2 regions of the Paenibacillus sp. FSL L8-0340 genome follow, and region 1 is predicted to be linked to the other one. Evidence: riboswitches for the same ligand, from Rfam matches in the RefSeq annotation. Region 1 holds a riboswitch; the other holds the start of a gene.

Region 1 (6,920 bases):
GGTTTCGGGTCTACGTCCACATACTTAAGTCGCCCTATTCAGACTCGCTTTCGCTGCGGCTCCGGCTTCTCACCTTAACCTTGCATGTTAAACGTAACTCGCCGGTTCATTCTACAAAAGGCACGCCATCACCCCTAGATCGGGCTCTGACTTTTTGTAAGCACACGGTTTCAGGTTCTATTTCACTCCCCTTCCGGGGTGCTTTTCACCTTTCCCTCACGGTACTGTTTCACTATCGGTCGCCAGGTAGTATTTAGCCTTAGCAGATGGTCCTGCTGGATTCATACGGGGTTTCACGTGCCCCGCACTACTCGGGATCCGTCTCGGAGAGAACACAGTTTAGGTTACAGGGCTTTTACCTCTATCGCGGGCCTTTCCAGACCTCTTCGCCTACCATATTCCTTTGTAACTCCATGTGAGACGTCCCACAACCCCAAGGGGCAAGCCCCTTGGTTTAGGCTGTTCCGCGTTCGCTCGCCGCTACTGACGGAATCACTATTGTTTTCTCTTCCTCAGGGTACTTAGATGTTTCAGTTCCCCTGGTCTGCCTCTATCTCTCCTATGTATTCAGAGAGAAGTAACTGCGAATTACCACAGCTGGGTTTCCCCATTCGGACACCCCCGGATCAAAGCTTGCTTACAGCTCCCCGAGGCAGTTTCGTTGTTCGCCACGTCCTTCGTCGGCTCCTGGCGCCTAGGCATCCTCCGTGTGCTCTTATTAGCTTAACCAATGCGTTTTCCCAGAGGGAAAATCGCTAGCATCGCTATAATTAAAACTTGTTTACACAAGTTTCAGCTAAAAGATGTTCTAAAACGCAAATTCGTTTCGGTATCCAGTTTTCAAGGATCAAGGTACTACTTGAGAGCTTAAACTCTCAAAACTGACCAACGAGTGAGTAACAGGCCTAAACCTGAGTTTTGGAAGCTAAGCTTCCGATTTGAATGTTTCCATTGCAGGAAACGATTCTCCATAGAAAGGAGGTGATCCAGCCGCACCTTCCGATACGGCTACCTTGTTACGACTTCACCCCAATCATCTACCCCACCTTCGGCGGCTGGCTCCCTTGCGGGTTACCCCACCGACTTCGGGTGTTGTAAACTCTCGTGGTGTGACGGGCGGTGTGTACAAGACCCGGGAACGTATTCACCGCGGCATGCTGATCCGCGATTACTAGCAATTCCGACTTCATGCAGGCGAGTTGCAGCCTGCAATCCGAACTGAGACCGGCTTTGCTGGGATTGGCTCCACCTCGCGGCTTCGCTTCCCGTTGTACCGGCCATTGTAGTACGTGTGTAGCCCAGGTCATAAGGGGCATGATGATTTGACGTCATCCCCACCTTCCTCCGGTTTGTCACCGGCAGTCACTCTAGAGTGCCCAGCCTTACCTGCTGGCAACTAAAGTCAAGGGTTGCGCTCGTTGCGGGACTTAACCCAACATCTCACGACACGAGCTGACGACAACCATGCACCACCTGTCTCCTCTGTCCCGAAGGCCGCCACTATCTCTAGTGGATTCAGAGGGATGTCAAGACCTGGTAAGGTTCTTCGCGTTGCTTCGAATTAAACCACATACTCCACTGCTTGTGCGGGTCCCCGTCAATTCCTTTGAGTTTCAGTCTTGCGACCGTACTCCCCAGGCGGAGTGCTTACTGTGTTAACTTCGGCACCAAGGGTATCGAAACCCCTAACACCTAGCACTCATCGTTTACGGCGTGGACTACCAGGGTATCTAATCCTGTTTGCTCCCCACGCTTTCGCGCCTCAGCGTCAGTTACAGCCCAGAAAGTCGCCTTCGCCACTGGTGTTCCTCCACATATCTACGCATTTCACCGCTACACGTGGAATTCCACTTTCCTCTTCTGTACTCAAGCCACCCAGTTTCCAGTGCGACCTCAGGTTGAGCCCAAGGTTTAAACACCAGACTTAAATAGCCGCCTGCGCGCGCTTTACGCCCAATAATTCCGGACAACGCTTGCCCCCTACGTATTACCGCGGCTGCTGGCACGTAGTTAGCCGGGGCTTTCTTCTCAGGTACCGTCACTCCGGTAGCAGTTACTCTACCGGACGTTCTTCCCTGGCAACAGAGCTTTACGATCCGAAAACCTTCATCACTCACGCGGCGTTGCTCCGTCAGGCTTTCGCCCATTGCGGAAGATTCCCTACTGCTGCCTCCCGTAGGAGTCTGGGCCGTGTCTCAGTCCCAGTGTGGCCGTTCACCCTCTCAGGTCGGCTACGCATCGTCGCCTTGGTGAGCCGTTACCCCACCAACTAGCTAATGCGCCGCAGGCCCATCTCCTTGTAGCAGATTGCTCCGCCTTTCATCCTTCGTCCATGTGAACAAAGGAATTATCCGGTATTAGCTACCGTTTCCGGTAGTTATCCCAGTCAAAGAGGTAGGTTGCCTACGTGTTACTCACCCGTCCGCCGCTAAGTTATTCCGGAGCAAGCTCCTTCATAACTCCGCTCGACTTGCATGTATTAGGCACGCCGCCAGCGTTCGTCCTGAGCCAGGATCAAACTCTCCAAATTGGTATTTAGAAAGAGCGATTGCTCAATTTGAAACATCTGACGAGAATTTACATTCTCTAATTTTTGGATCTCACTTGCGTGATTTCCATACTCACTCGTTGTTCAGTTTTCAAAGATCAAGCTCGTTGTCAGTGCCGATTATCTCGTCACCAGCAACTCTTATAATATATCATGTTTGATTTAGAAACGCAAGCTTTTTTTGAAACAACTTTTCAGCCACTTCTTATTTACTTGGGTGCGCTCTAACAACGCTTACCTATAATACCCCACATCAATATAAAAAAGCAACCCCTTAAACAAAAAAAGATAACCGGCTTAAATATTAAGCGGGTTATCTTAGGGTAATCATCATTCTACAGGATTAGTAGATCTTAGCTGCTGTATATTTGCTCGACGCTTTGGTGAAGCCTGTTTCTTTGTTCTTACCCAAACCGGCGTCCACTGTCGTATCGATCGTTACCCATTTGCCGTTAAGCAATACTTCATTCCAGGCATGGTATACAGATACATAACTCGTATTGCCCATTACCAGCTTCGTCGGAATCCCTTCACTGCGGAGCATGGTGGCGAACAAAGATGCATAATCGTAGCAAATCCCTTTCTTACTAGCAAGTGTGTTATCGTTGTTCGGGATATAATCCTGCGTAACATTAGCTGCTAAGGTGTAGTCGTACTTTACATTCGCCACGATGTAATTATAGATAGCTTGTACCTTTGCTTCATCAGTGGTCAGCCCTTGCGTGAGCTGCTTGGCTTTCAGTACTGCTTTATCGGAAGAATTCCATTTCACATTCTGTACGGAACTCAAATATACGGCGTTGGTGTTACTCATGCTCAGGTCTACGGTTTCGGAAGAAAGCACTTTATATTTGTTGCCGCTGGTGTTCTCTAAGACTGACACTTTATAAGCGCCATTCCCCTGCTGCAGTGGAAACGTTTCTGTAGATTTGGAGGCATATAAGTTATAAGAGTAGCTCTTATTGTCTTTGGTAATCATGAGCTTGATACGTTTGTCTTTGGGAACATCATAGGAAACTTGGACAACCCCTTGGCTCAATTGCGATGTATTTAACCAGCCCGACTCTACGCCGGAAGCATTAGCTGTGCTTACTTGAACTGAAGTAACCAGGACGAACAAGGTCAAGAACATATAATAGAACTTCTTCATGGATAAAACCCCTTTCGGTAGCTGGCTGCCATCCATACCCGGGAAGGCCCTTTAGCTTTGCGTCCCTACCTTTCGATAGGTTTGCCGTTATCGTTTAAGCTTTATCTGTTCCTACTACTATTGGAATATACTAGATTCATCTTAAGAACAAACAAAAAAAGCCTCTTCATTCGGTAGCTGGCTGCCATCCTTACAGGGAAGGCCCTTTAGCTTTGCGTCCCTACCTTTCGATAGGTTTGCCGTTATCGTGTTTAGCTTTTATAGTTATATAGTATCATATTAATGCCTAGTTACAAGACCTAAATCACTAGATTTCTACTTCATTCATTTAAATTTTTATAATTTTCGCATGGATAATCAACCGATGGGTCGGATTTACCAAAGGATCACATGTAATGAGGGTAAGGATTTTATCTTGTTTATTCCCGTTCAGTACAGACACATCCGTAGGCTCAACAATCGAGATATCATAAACCTCATATTCATACTCCTGATCGCTTGTCTTGACGGAAATGGTATCTCCGACCTTTACTTCGTTCAGTCTGTTGAATAATCTCCCTGCAGTTCTGGATCTGTGTGCAGCTATGGCAGCATTGCCTATTTCACCGATTGGAGCGGTTTCCTTCATATGGGCTGCGGCATGCTTCATGTTGGCCTTGGTCGCCCCTTCCAATATGGGCAATTTCAAATCGATTTTGTCGATTGTGATAATTCCGGTCACTTTACCGCCGACCTCTATTTCCTGCTCTGCCGGTTCGTTAGCCTGCGCCTGTTCATCTCCAGCTGATTCTTCTGCCAGCAGTGCAGTGACCTCGGCGTAATGCTTTTTCAGATCGGGCTCTGACGAAGGGGCTAGCTCACTATAAGCCTGTTCAGCCTCCTTCAGCAGCTTTTCTTGCTGCCGGTCGTTATACCATTCGCTCGCTTTTGGATACAGCATAACTAGAACTCCTGCAATGATAATCAAATAGGAAAACTTACGCATCAAATCCCCCCGATCTTTAAGATAAAGAAACTCCACGGCCCAACATCTTACTTAAAATACCCATTTACGGCTGCCAAAGAAATTGATGATGACGGTAACAAACGTAACCAGTACTTTGGAAATCAGCACCTGAACTTCAAATTTGTCCGTTAGCAGATGCATCAGCAGCACTGATATCCCCAATACAACCAGGTTCAGTATGATGAATCGGACTAATTGCATACGGTCAAAACTGTCCTTGCTAGTCTGACTCTTATCCTTAAAGGTCACCTTCTTGTTCCAAAAGAAACTGTTCGCTGTCCCTGCGCTATAAGAAATAATCTGTGCCGGGGTATTCATCATACCCAGAGAATGCAGCAAGGTAAATACGGCGAAATCAATCAGCGTATTCAGTAAGCCTACAGCATTGAATTTTAAAAACTGGACAAATCCCGCATTCAGCTTCCTATCTGCCATAATCATTGTCCTCTTGCCGCTCCTCATGCTCTCTACCCCGGTAACCCTTGGTCTCACGCACGATATACAGCGGTCTATCCTTGGATTCATCATATATCCGTCCAATATATTCACCTATTACGCCAAGCAGCATCAGCACGATGCCGTTAAACAACAAATTGACGCCGACGATGGAAGCCCAGCCCGGAACCGTCCATGAGGTGAAAAAGATTCTCTGGAACAATACAAAGAACAGATACACAAAACTGGAGAAGGAGAGAAAGAAGCCTATATATGAGGCTATCTTCAGCGGCTTATGTGAAAATGAGGTGATGCCGTCAACCGCAAACCGGATCATTTTCTTCAGCGGGTATTTGGTTTCACCTGCAAAACGTTCCTCCCGCACATATTCCACCATCGTCTGCCGGAAGCCGACCCAGCTTACCAAACCTCTGACATAGCGGTTTTTCTCTTTGAGACCGCGCAGCACATCGCATACTTTACGGTCGATGAGCCGGAAGTCGCCTGTATCGGTTGGAATCTCCACACTGGTCATGCTGCTGAGCAGGCGGTAAAAGAGCTTGGCGGTCACTTTTTTGAAAATAGTCTCCCCATGCCGTTTCAGCCGTTTGGCGTAAACTACCTCATAGCCCTCTTTCCACTTGGCAATCATCTGCAAAATGACCTCGGGCGGATCTTGAAGATCCGCGTCAATCACCACGACAGCCTGGCCTTGCGCATAGTCCATTCCGGCCGTAATCGCGACCTGATGACCGAAGTTACGGGAGAAGTCTATCAGCTTAACATGCTCGTCGCTGCTGCTGATTCCACTCATGATCTCAGCTGTGCGATCACGGCTCCCGTCATTGACGAAGATCAGTTCATAGGTATCACCGCATTCGTCCATGACTTTCTTAAGCCGCTCATACGTATATTGAATAACTTCTTCCTCATTGTACATGGGGACAATTACACTGTATCTGGCTTTCACCTTTGTTCCTCCTAAAAGTTTTGTAGCATTACGCCTCCCTTCCTAGAATACCCAGGAAGGGAACCAGCGCAGCACATCCGTCACATATTCTTTGTCAACCACCATTCCCGACAATACCGGATAGAACAGTACAAAAAGCAGGGCAGCGACAGCCACGTATGCATACCGGATGTACCTAGCTTCCCGATATTTGCTGTCCAGCAGCTTCATGATATATACAATAGCAAGAATCATGAACGGTACCATCGCAAAATAATGGTATAGGAACGTCTCACGCGGTACAAGCATCCAAGGGACATACTGCGAGAAAAAGCCGATCCAGATCATATACATGCTTTTGTCTTTCCGTTTTATGGTAAGCCATACCGTAGCCAGCATCGCGAAGATCCCGGTCCACCAGATTAGCGGATTGCCTATGGTGACTATGCTGCTTACCTTGCCTTCCGGCAATCCTTCGCCGCCGCTGAAGAACCATACCGGCCTTTTCATAAACGGCCATTCCCACCAGGAGGAAGCAAACGGATGCGTGGCGACAAGCTGGCTGTGGTAGTTATACATATTCTTTTGCGCATCGATCAAGCCTTTTACAGTAAACCCGTCGGCTGTTACGGACAGCACAGGGATAAAGGACAGGCTATAGATCACGGCAGGAATAACTACAAAGAATACAACACAGCTGGCCAGCGTAACGATGGTGTTCTTCCAGAAGGAACTATCTGCCGTCCGGCAGGCGTCCTTGAGCTCCTGGTCACTTAATTTGCCTTCTGCCAGCACACGCCCAGCGGCCTTATGTTCCCTATAGCGTTCAAAT
Region 2 (6,920 bases), 270 kb from region 1:
ACTTTGACATTCTGCGGGGCGATGGCGCGCAGCCGTGGTTCGGCATAACTCCAGCCGCCCATATTCTTAGGTTCTTCTTGTACCCAGATGATTTCCTGCAGGGAGCGGAAGGTGCTCAGATGAGCGGCCAGTTCCCGTTCCGGGAACGGGTAGAGCTGCTCCAGCCGCAGAATGTGCAGCCAGGACCAATCCTGCCCCTTGGCTGAATCCAGCTCAGTCTGCAGGTCGATAGCGACCTTACCACTGCAGACAACCAGTCGTCTAACCTCGCCGGGCTTGCTGCCCAGAAGCGGCTCCGGCAGGACCGGCTGGAAGCTTCCCGAAGCCAGTTCGGCTCCCGGGGAAGTGCTGCGTGTGTTGCGGATCAGGCTTTTCGGAGCCATGACCACCAGCGGGCGGGCATCCGATCTGCCGCAAAGGGCAGCCTGGCGGCGGAGCAGATGGAAATACTGAGACGCACAGGTCAGATTGGCTACGGTCCAGTTCTCTTCAGCCGACAGCTGCAAGAACCGTTCCAGCCTTCCGCTGGAATGCTCTGGCCCCTGGCCTTCGTAGCCGTGCGGCAGCAGAATCGCCAGGTTGCTGCGTTGGGTCCATTTGGCGCGTCCGGCAGCAATGAACTGGTCGATAATGACCTGTCCGGCGTTGGCGAAATCACCATACTGTGCTTCCCAGATGACAAAGGTTTCCGGGGCAAACACGTTATAGCCGTATTCATACCCGAGCACCGACGCTTCCGACAGCGGACTGTTGTACACCCCGAAGGAGGCGCTGGAGTCCTTAAGCTGATGCAGCGGAGAGAAAAGTGCCCCTGTGTCACTGTCATGCAGCACCAGATGGCGGTGCGCGAAGGTACCGCGCTGGGAGTCCTGGCCGCTGAGACGAATCGGTGTGCCATCCTTCAGAATCGTAGCGAAGGCGAGGGCTTCTGCGAGTGCCCAGTCCACGCGTTCTCCATCATTCAAAGCGTCTTTGCGGCGCTGTAGAATCCGCTCCAGCTTCGGATAGACCTGGAAGCCGTCCGGAACCGACAGCAGCTCCCGGTTAATTTCCTGCAGGTTGTCAAGCGGAACCGCTGTAGGGCGCTGCGGTGTAGGTGCGCTGTCCAGGGCAACTGAGGTTTTGGCGTCTGCGTTCTTATGCTTGCCTTCCTTCATCTTATCAAAGGCTTGCTGCAGTACGCCTTCGGCTTCGGCATTCATTGCCGTAACGTCTTCTACCGTGATGACGCGCTCCTCCTGTAACCGTTCCGCGTACACTTTGTATACAGTAGGATGATTGCGCACTTTACCATAAACAATCGGCTGTGTCGTTTCCGGATCATCCATTTCATTATGTCCGTGGCGGCGGTAGCCGATCAAGTCGATCACGAAATCCTTCTTGAACAGATTGCGGTAGGCGCTGGCCAAACGGACGGCTGCAATGCAAGCCTCCGGATCATCGGCATTGACATGCACAATCGGAATTTCATAGCCCTTAGCCAGGTCACTGGCATAGTGGGTAGAACGGGAATCCTCACTTTCCGTCGTGAATCCGATCCGGTTATTGACGATAATATGCACCGTACCGCCGTTCTGATAACCTTTAAGCTTGCCGATATTAAGGGTTTCGGCCACGATGCCTTCACCCGGGAAGGCAGCATCGCCATGCATCAGCACAGCCATGGCTTTATTGGTGTTTAGCTTAGGCAGACCCGGAGTGCTGCGGTCTTCCTGGGCCGCACGCGTGAAGCCCTCGACCACCGGATTGACGAATTCCAAGTGGCTGGGATTGTTGGCCAGAGTGATCCGTGTACGGACGGTTTCGCCTTCACGGACAGCGCGGTCAGCGCCGAGATGATATTTCACATCGCCGGTCCAGCCGTAGTTAATGCCCATGGAGCCTTCGGAAGGGAACAGCTCCTTGTTCGGCGAATGATGGAATTCCGAGAAAATAATATCATAAGGTTTGCCCAGGATATGAGCCAGGACGTTAAGCCGTCCGCGATGCGCCATACCCATCAGGATATGCTCGGCACCGTCATGAGCGGCAGCACGCACGATTTCATCCAGCATCGGCACCAAGGCGTCATTGCCTTCCAGGCTAAAGCGTTTCTGGCCGACAAAGGTTTTATGAAGGAAAGTTTCGAACTGCTCTACCTGAATCAGCCTTTTCAGCAATTCTTTGCGCTCTGTGTTGTTTAGAGGCGCGGGAGAGCTGGTAGATTCCGCCTGGCTGTTCAGCCAGCGCAGCTCCTGCTCGTCACGCACATGCCCGAATTCATAGGCAATGGTCTGCGTGTAGGCCTGGCGCATCCGGTGAACGGCATCCCAGGCCGTATGAACGTCATTCGGGGCATTCTCCCAGATCAGCGAGGCGGGCATAGCCATTAAATCCTCGCGGGTCAGATCATAGGTTTCGTACTCCAAATATTTCGCCATCGGATTGTTTCCCCGGTCCAGCGGGTCGATATTGGCGGCCATATGGCCATGTATGCGGATATTGGCGATCAGCTTGGATGCCCTTACGGCCTTTCTAAGCCACTCAGTATCTCCTGAAACCACAGGCAGCGGTGCCTGTTCAGCATCGGGAGCCAATGGAGGGGGGCCGGAACGGGTGAAAAGATCGCGGTAATTATGCTCTACTAAAGTTGGATCTTTTACAAATTGCTCATATTTCTCTTGGATGTAACCCAAATTGGGTCCGTAATACTTGCTCCACACAGTTTCGTTATAGGGATCTTTGGCTGCCATGAATACATCCTCCTAACGGATGAACTCCACGCGCGCCAAAATTTCGCCGGCGCCCTTGTGGAGCTTCGATGTTTGCGGTTTCATTCCTCATCTTATTGTGCAACTTTCAAGCCGGGTAATCAATTCATACTTTGGTTGAATCCGTTCGCAAAACGGTATGATTCAGTGCCTAATTCATACAGAACTATTATAAGTTTGGTTTCTTAACTATATGAAAATAATGCGGCGGTGTGATTGAAATGAATGAAATAAAAATGTTGTTTTCAGTTTTCATATATACATACATAGATAAAGAGGCTTGTTCTACAATTTTTTGGGATTATCGAGTAATTCGTACAAGCAGTTGGCAAAATAATCAATTATTTTCCGTTTCCATTTATACAATATTCCCATAAATCGACACACTTTTCGTGTAAGATATTGTATAATGTTATTGCGGATAACGGTTTCATGAATTTCTAGCCAGATCCTTTCATGTAAAGGATCCAGTAAAGGGTAAACCTGCCGAAAGACAGGGGCACAAAGTCTCGGGTCTAATGTAGAAATACTACGACGGCCGGACTGCCTGGGGACGCGTAATCTTAGGAGGAGATTTCTTGGATAAGTCCAACCAGGGGAACAACGGAGAACTGCAGACAGTTGATCTGGATTTAGAATGGGTCTATTTGCTGATGTCGGCTAAGCAGGCTGGCATCCAAGCGGATGAAATCCGCCAATTTTTTAATGAGAAGACTTTGCAGGCAATGTAGCGGTTGGTTGTTAATAGCTTTGTACATACAGAAAGGGCACAGCGGATCTCTCCGCTGTGCCCTTTCTGTATGACCGGCAGGAGAGGGAACCTGCATGAATCAGGAATCCTTCTGCTCCAGCCGCCATTTTTGATAGTCCAAGAACTCTTTGAATTCCCGCTTGCTTATACCCGAAGCCATAGCTTCCAGTACGAGCCGGGACCATTCTCCATCCAGAGGTGACTCTTGTACACCGGAAGGCTCTCCGTAAAGAAGCGCATGAATGGACACCTGAAGTGCGTCAGCGATTTTTTCAATAAATTGAATAGAGGGGTTGGATTGTATATTTCTTTCCACATTGCTTAAGTATGATTTCGCCACATCAGCCTTATCCGCAAGCTCCGAAAGAGACAAGCCTTTTTCCAGACGGAGATGGTGGATACGACTTCCCATATTATCTGGCACGATAAAAACGTCCCTCCGTACTTTTTGTTACAGTATATCAAATAACCGTAAGACGGACAAAGCACTATAGAATCAGTTCCGGTATGAATGATCCCCCTTTTATGTCGTTTCCACTCCACATCCCCATTATTTTTGTTTCCTCTGCGGTATCATTTAGATTTTTCATGCAAAAAACGTTCGTTAAAAAGTACGATAAACTGAGGAAAATGAAGCTTAAAGCAGGAAGTTAACTATAAATTGTTCTTTATTGAGAATATTGCAACAAAATGCGATTTTTGATTTGTAGGAGTAATGGCATATACTTACGTCATAGTTCTTTATAACGAACGAATAACGTTCGTCATAAAGGCTGGATGTTAATAGATTACCTTGTTTGCAGGAAATTGCAAGCAGCTAAAGGAGAGGCTCCTGTGAGGCTTTCACGTTCTTCCCGGAATAGAAACATCCGTCGGTATACGCTTCCCCAAATTGCAGGGATCGTAGTGATTTCGGCTTATGGCATCGGCCAAATTACAACGCCCACGTATGCATTGCTGACTGACGTCGCAGCAACCGAATCCTCCAATATCACCACAGCATTTGTGTTTCCAAGTACGGTCGATCACATTGCCAACCAAGCCAGCGAGGCGATGAAGCTTGCTGCCTGGCAGCGTGAAGCGGCGAGAGAGGCGTTAGCGGAGATAACGGACAAGAATACGGACTCGGAGACCGCAGAGGGACGTATTGGAGGTATTCAAGAGGCTGCTGCACAAACGCGTGAGGCTGCGGCCGGCGCGGCTGCCCTTTTAGCTGAGCTTCAAGGCTATCTAACACGCTCACAACTAGAGCTGGAGCAGCAAGTCAATGAAGTGAACCAGAGACTTTCTCCATATGAGGTCGATTTTAATCAATTAACAACCGCACAAAATAATGCTATCCCGGTATTCGAACAATTGCTCAGCCAAGCCAATCTGACGCTGCGCGAATTTCAGGAGATGGTTAGAAAGTTAAGCTCCATCAGAAGAGTGGACGCTTATGTGCAGGCAGCCTATCATCAGGCATCGACCGCGGCCGAACAGGCCAGGAGTTATGCGGACGAAACCTCGCTGATGCATACGGAGGCCGCTGACGTGATCCAAGGACTGAAAGAGGCTGAGAAGAAGGCGAAGCTCGAAGCGGAAGAAAAGGCGAAGCTCGAAGCTGGGAAAAAGGCGAAGCTTGAAGCCGAGGAAAAAGCGAAGCTCGAGGCTGAGAAGAAGGCGAAGCTTGAAGCCGAGGAGAAAGCAAAACTCGAGTCTGAGAAGAAGGCGAAGCTCGAAGCCGAGGAGAAAGCGAAACTCGAGGCTGAGGAGAAAGCGAAGCTCGAAGCCGAGGAGAAGGCGAAGCTTGAAGCTGAGGAGCAGGCAAAGCCTGATAAGGCTGCTGAGCCGGAAGCCCCTGTCCCGGACGCGAATCCTGACAGCATAACGGTAAAAACAGGCGAAAAGCAAGACGTATTCTAACCAAGGCGGTGCTCTCCAGTGATACTTAAATGGACTCGTAACCTATTGATGTATGCGTTAATTCTTATTTTTCTACTTACGCTGGTATCTGCAATCACTAGCCGGATGAATGGCGGAACGCCCAAGATTCTGGGCAAGGAGATTCTAACGGTGCTCTCAGGCTCCATGGAGCCTGGAATCCAGACGGGGGCTGTCATTGCCGTCAAACCGGTGAGTGAACAGAGTCAGGGATCTTTTAAACCAGGAGATGTAATCACTTACAAAGCTCTGGATGGATCAAACAGCCTGATTACCCACCGCATTGTCAGCGTGCTCGGCTCGGGAGAAAACACCCAGTATATCACCAAAGGCGACAATAACGATGCGCAGGATGCAGATCCTATTCCTTCGAGTAATGTTGTTGCACAGTACGCGGACTTTACCGTTCCGTTTCTGGGATATTTCATGAACTGGGTAAAATCGACCGCCGGGATTATTGTCGTAATGGTTATTCCGGGGATTTTTCTGGTCATCTCGTCCCTTATTACAATCTTCAAATCGATCATGCGCATAGAGGATCCTGCAGAGGTGCAGCTTGCGCCCGGAGAATCCCCGCCTGTTACGAACGGTTGATGCTTCTCCTAACGTGGTTAGGGAAGATTCAATAAATAATTCATAACATACTCCATTCATGGAGATCCAGGAGGAGACAAATAACAATGGCAAATCTCAAAAAAACGATGGCAATGGCAATGGCGACTACAGCACTGGGGGCAACATTAATTGCCGGGGGATCCTTCGCTATCTTTACGAGCTCCGCACAAAATATAGGCAATACGTTTGCTGCTGGCACGCTCAAGATTGAACTGGATAAGAAGGATGAAGCTCAGCAGAAATATTTCAACATCACAAATTGGGCTCCGGGAGATTCTGAAATCCAGCCTGTAGTAGTTAGCAACAAAGGAACGCTTGAGCTGCGTTATGATCTCTCGCTGGCTGTAGGCGGCGACCTCGGCGGCGGAGCAACCCCGCTGGTTATTACCGCATATTCAGATGCGGCTGGAACGGTACCGCTTACCGTTGCCGACCGTGTACTTACCGTGGGCGGATCGGAGACGATTTATGTCAAAGCAGAGTTCCCGAAAGCAGCTGACAACAGCTATCAAGGTAAGTCGGGTACAGCCTCCATTAAAGTAGATGCAGAGCAGACTAAAAATAACTAAGCCTCATAACGAACGGATCTATAACTAAAAATCAAATAAAAAGGGGGCTGCCCCCTTTTTTAATAAGGAGAGCTTACTTCAATGATGAAAAAGAAAAAAATGCTGATTGCCGCATTTTCCTCTGTGGTGCTGCTCTGCGCCGCCATTGGTGGAGGCACGTATGCCTTGTTCACCAGCTCCGCCCAAAACACCGGCAACACCTTTGCTTCCGGTACGTTGTCCTTAAGTACTCACCGCAATGACGTGCCGGTTGAAGGCCCGATGTTCTATACCAGCGACTCCGATGCCGGACGCATGGGAACAGGATTGTGG

Evidence for each region. A riboswitch is a leader RNA that binds a small molecule or an ion and turns the genes downstream of it on or off. The one in region 1 is predicted to bind cyclic di-GMP.
Region 2: another riboswitch for cyclic di-GMP. It lies ahead of NST07_RS01950 (anti-repressor SinI family protein); the one in region 1 lies ahead of NST07_RS03185 (transglutaminase-like domain-containing protein).

The regions. Positions count from the first base shown of each region.
Region 1 is NZ_CP151967.1:691,835-698,754, reverse strand. Features, by position in the region: rRNA gene NST07_RS03195 (23S ribosomal RNA) at 1-729, opposite strand, end outside; rRNA gene NST07_RS03190 (16S ribosomal RNA) at 975-2,530, opposite strand; gene NST07_RS03185 (transglutaminase-like domain-containing protein) at 2,892-3,698, opposite strand; cyclic di-GMP riboswitch class I at 3,712-3,794, opposite strand; cyclic di-GMP riboswitch class I at 3,868-3,949, opposite strand; gene NST07_RS03180 (class D sortase) at 4,027-4,638, opposite strand; gene NST07_RS03175 (GtrA family protein) at 4,735-5,139, opposite strand; gene NST07_RS03170 (glycosyltransferase family 2 protein) at 5,129-6,109, opposite strand; gene NST07_RS03165 (phospholipid carrier-dependent glycosyltransferase) at 6,152-6,920, opposite strand, start outside.
Region 2 is NZ_CP151967.1:421,025-427,944, forward strand. Features, by position in the region: gene NST07_RS01945 (2-oxoglutarate dehydrogenase E1 component) at 1-2,732, opposite strand, end outside; cyclic di-GMP riboswitch class I at 3,217-3,301, shown strand; gene NST07_RS01950 (anti-repressor SinI family protein) at 3,329-3,481, shown strand; gene NST07_RS01955 (helix-turn-helix domain-containing protein) at 3,581-3,913, opposite strand; gene NST07_RS01960 (hypothetical protein) at 4,336-5,406, shown strand; gene NST07_RS01965 (signal peptidase I) at 5,425-6,018, shown strand; gene NST07_RS01970 (TasA family protein) at 6,105-6,608, shown strand; gene NST07_RS01975 (TasA family protein) at 6,690-6,920, shown strand, end outside.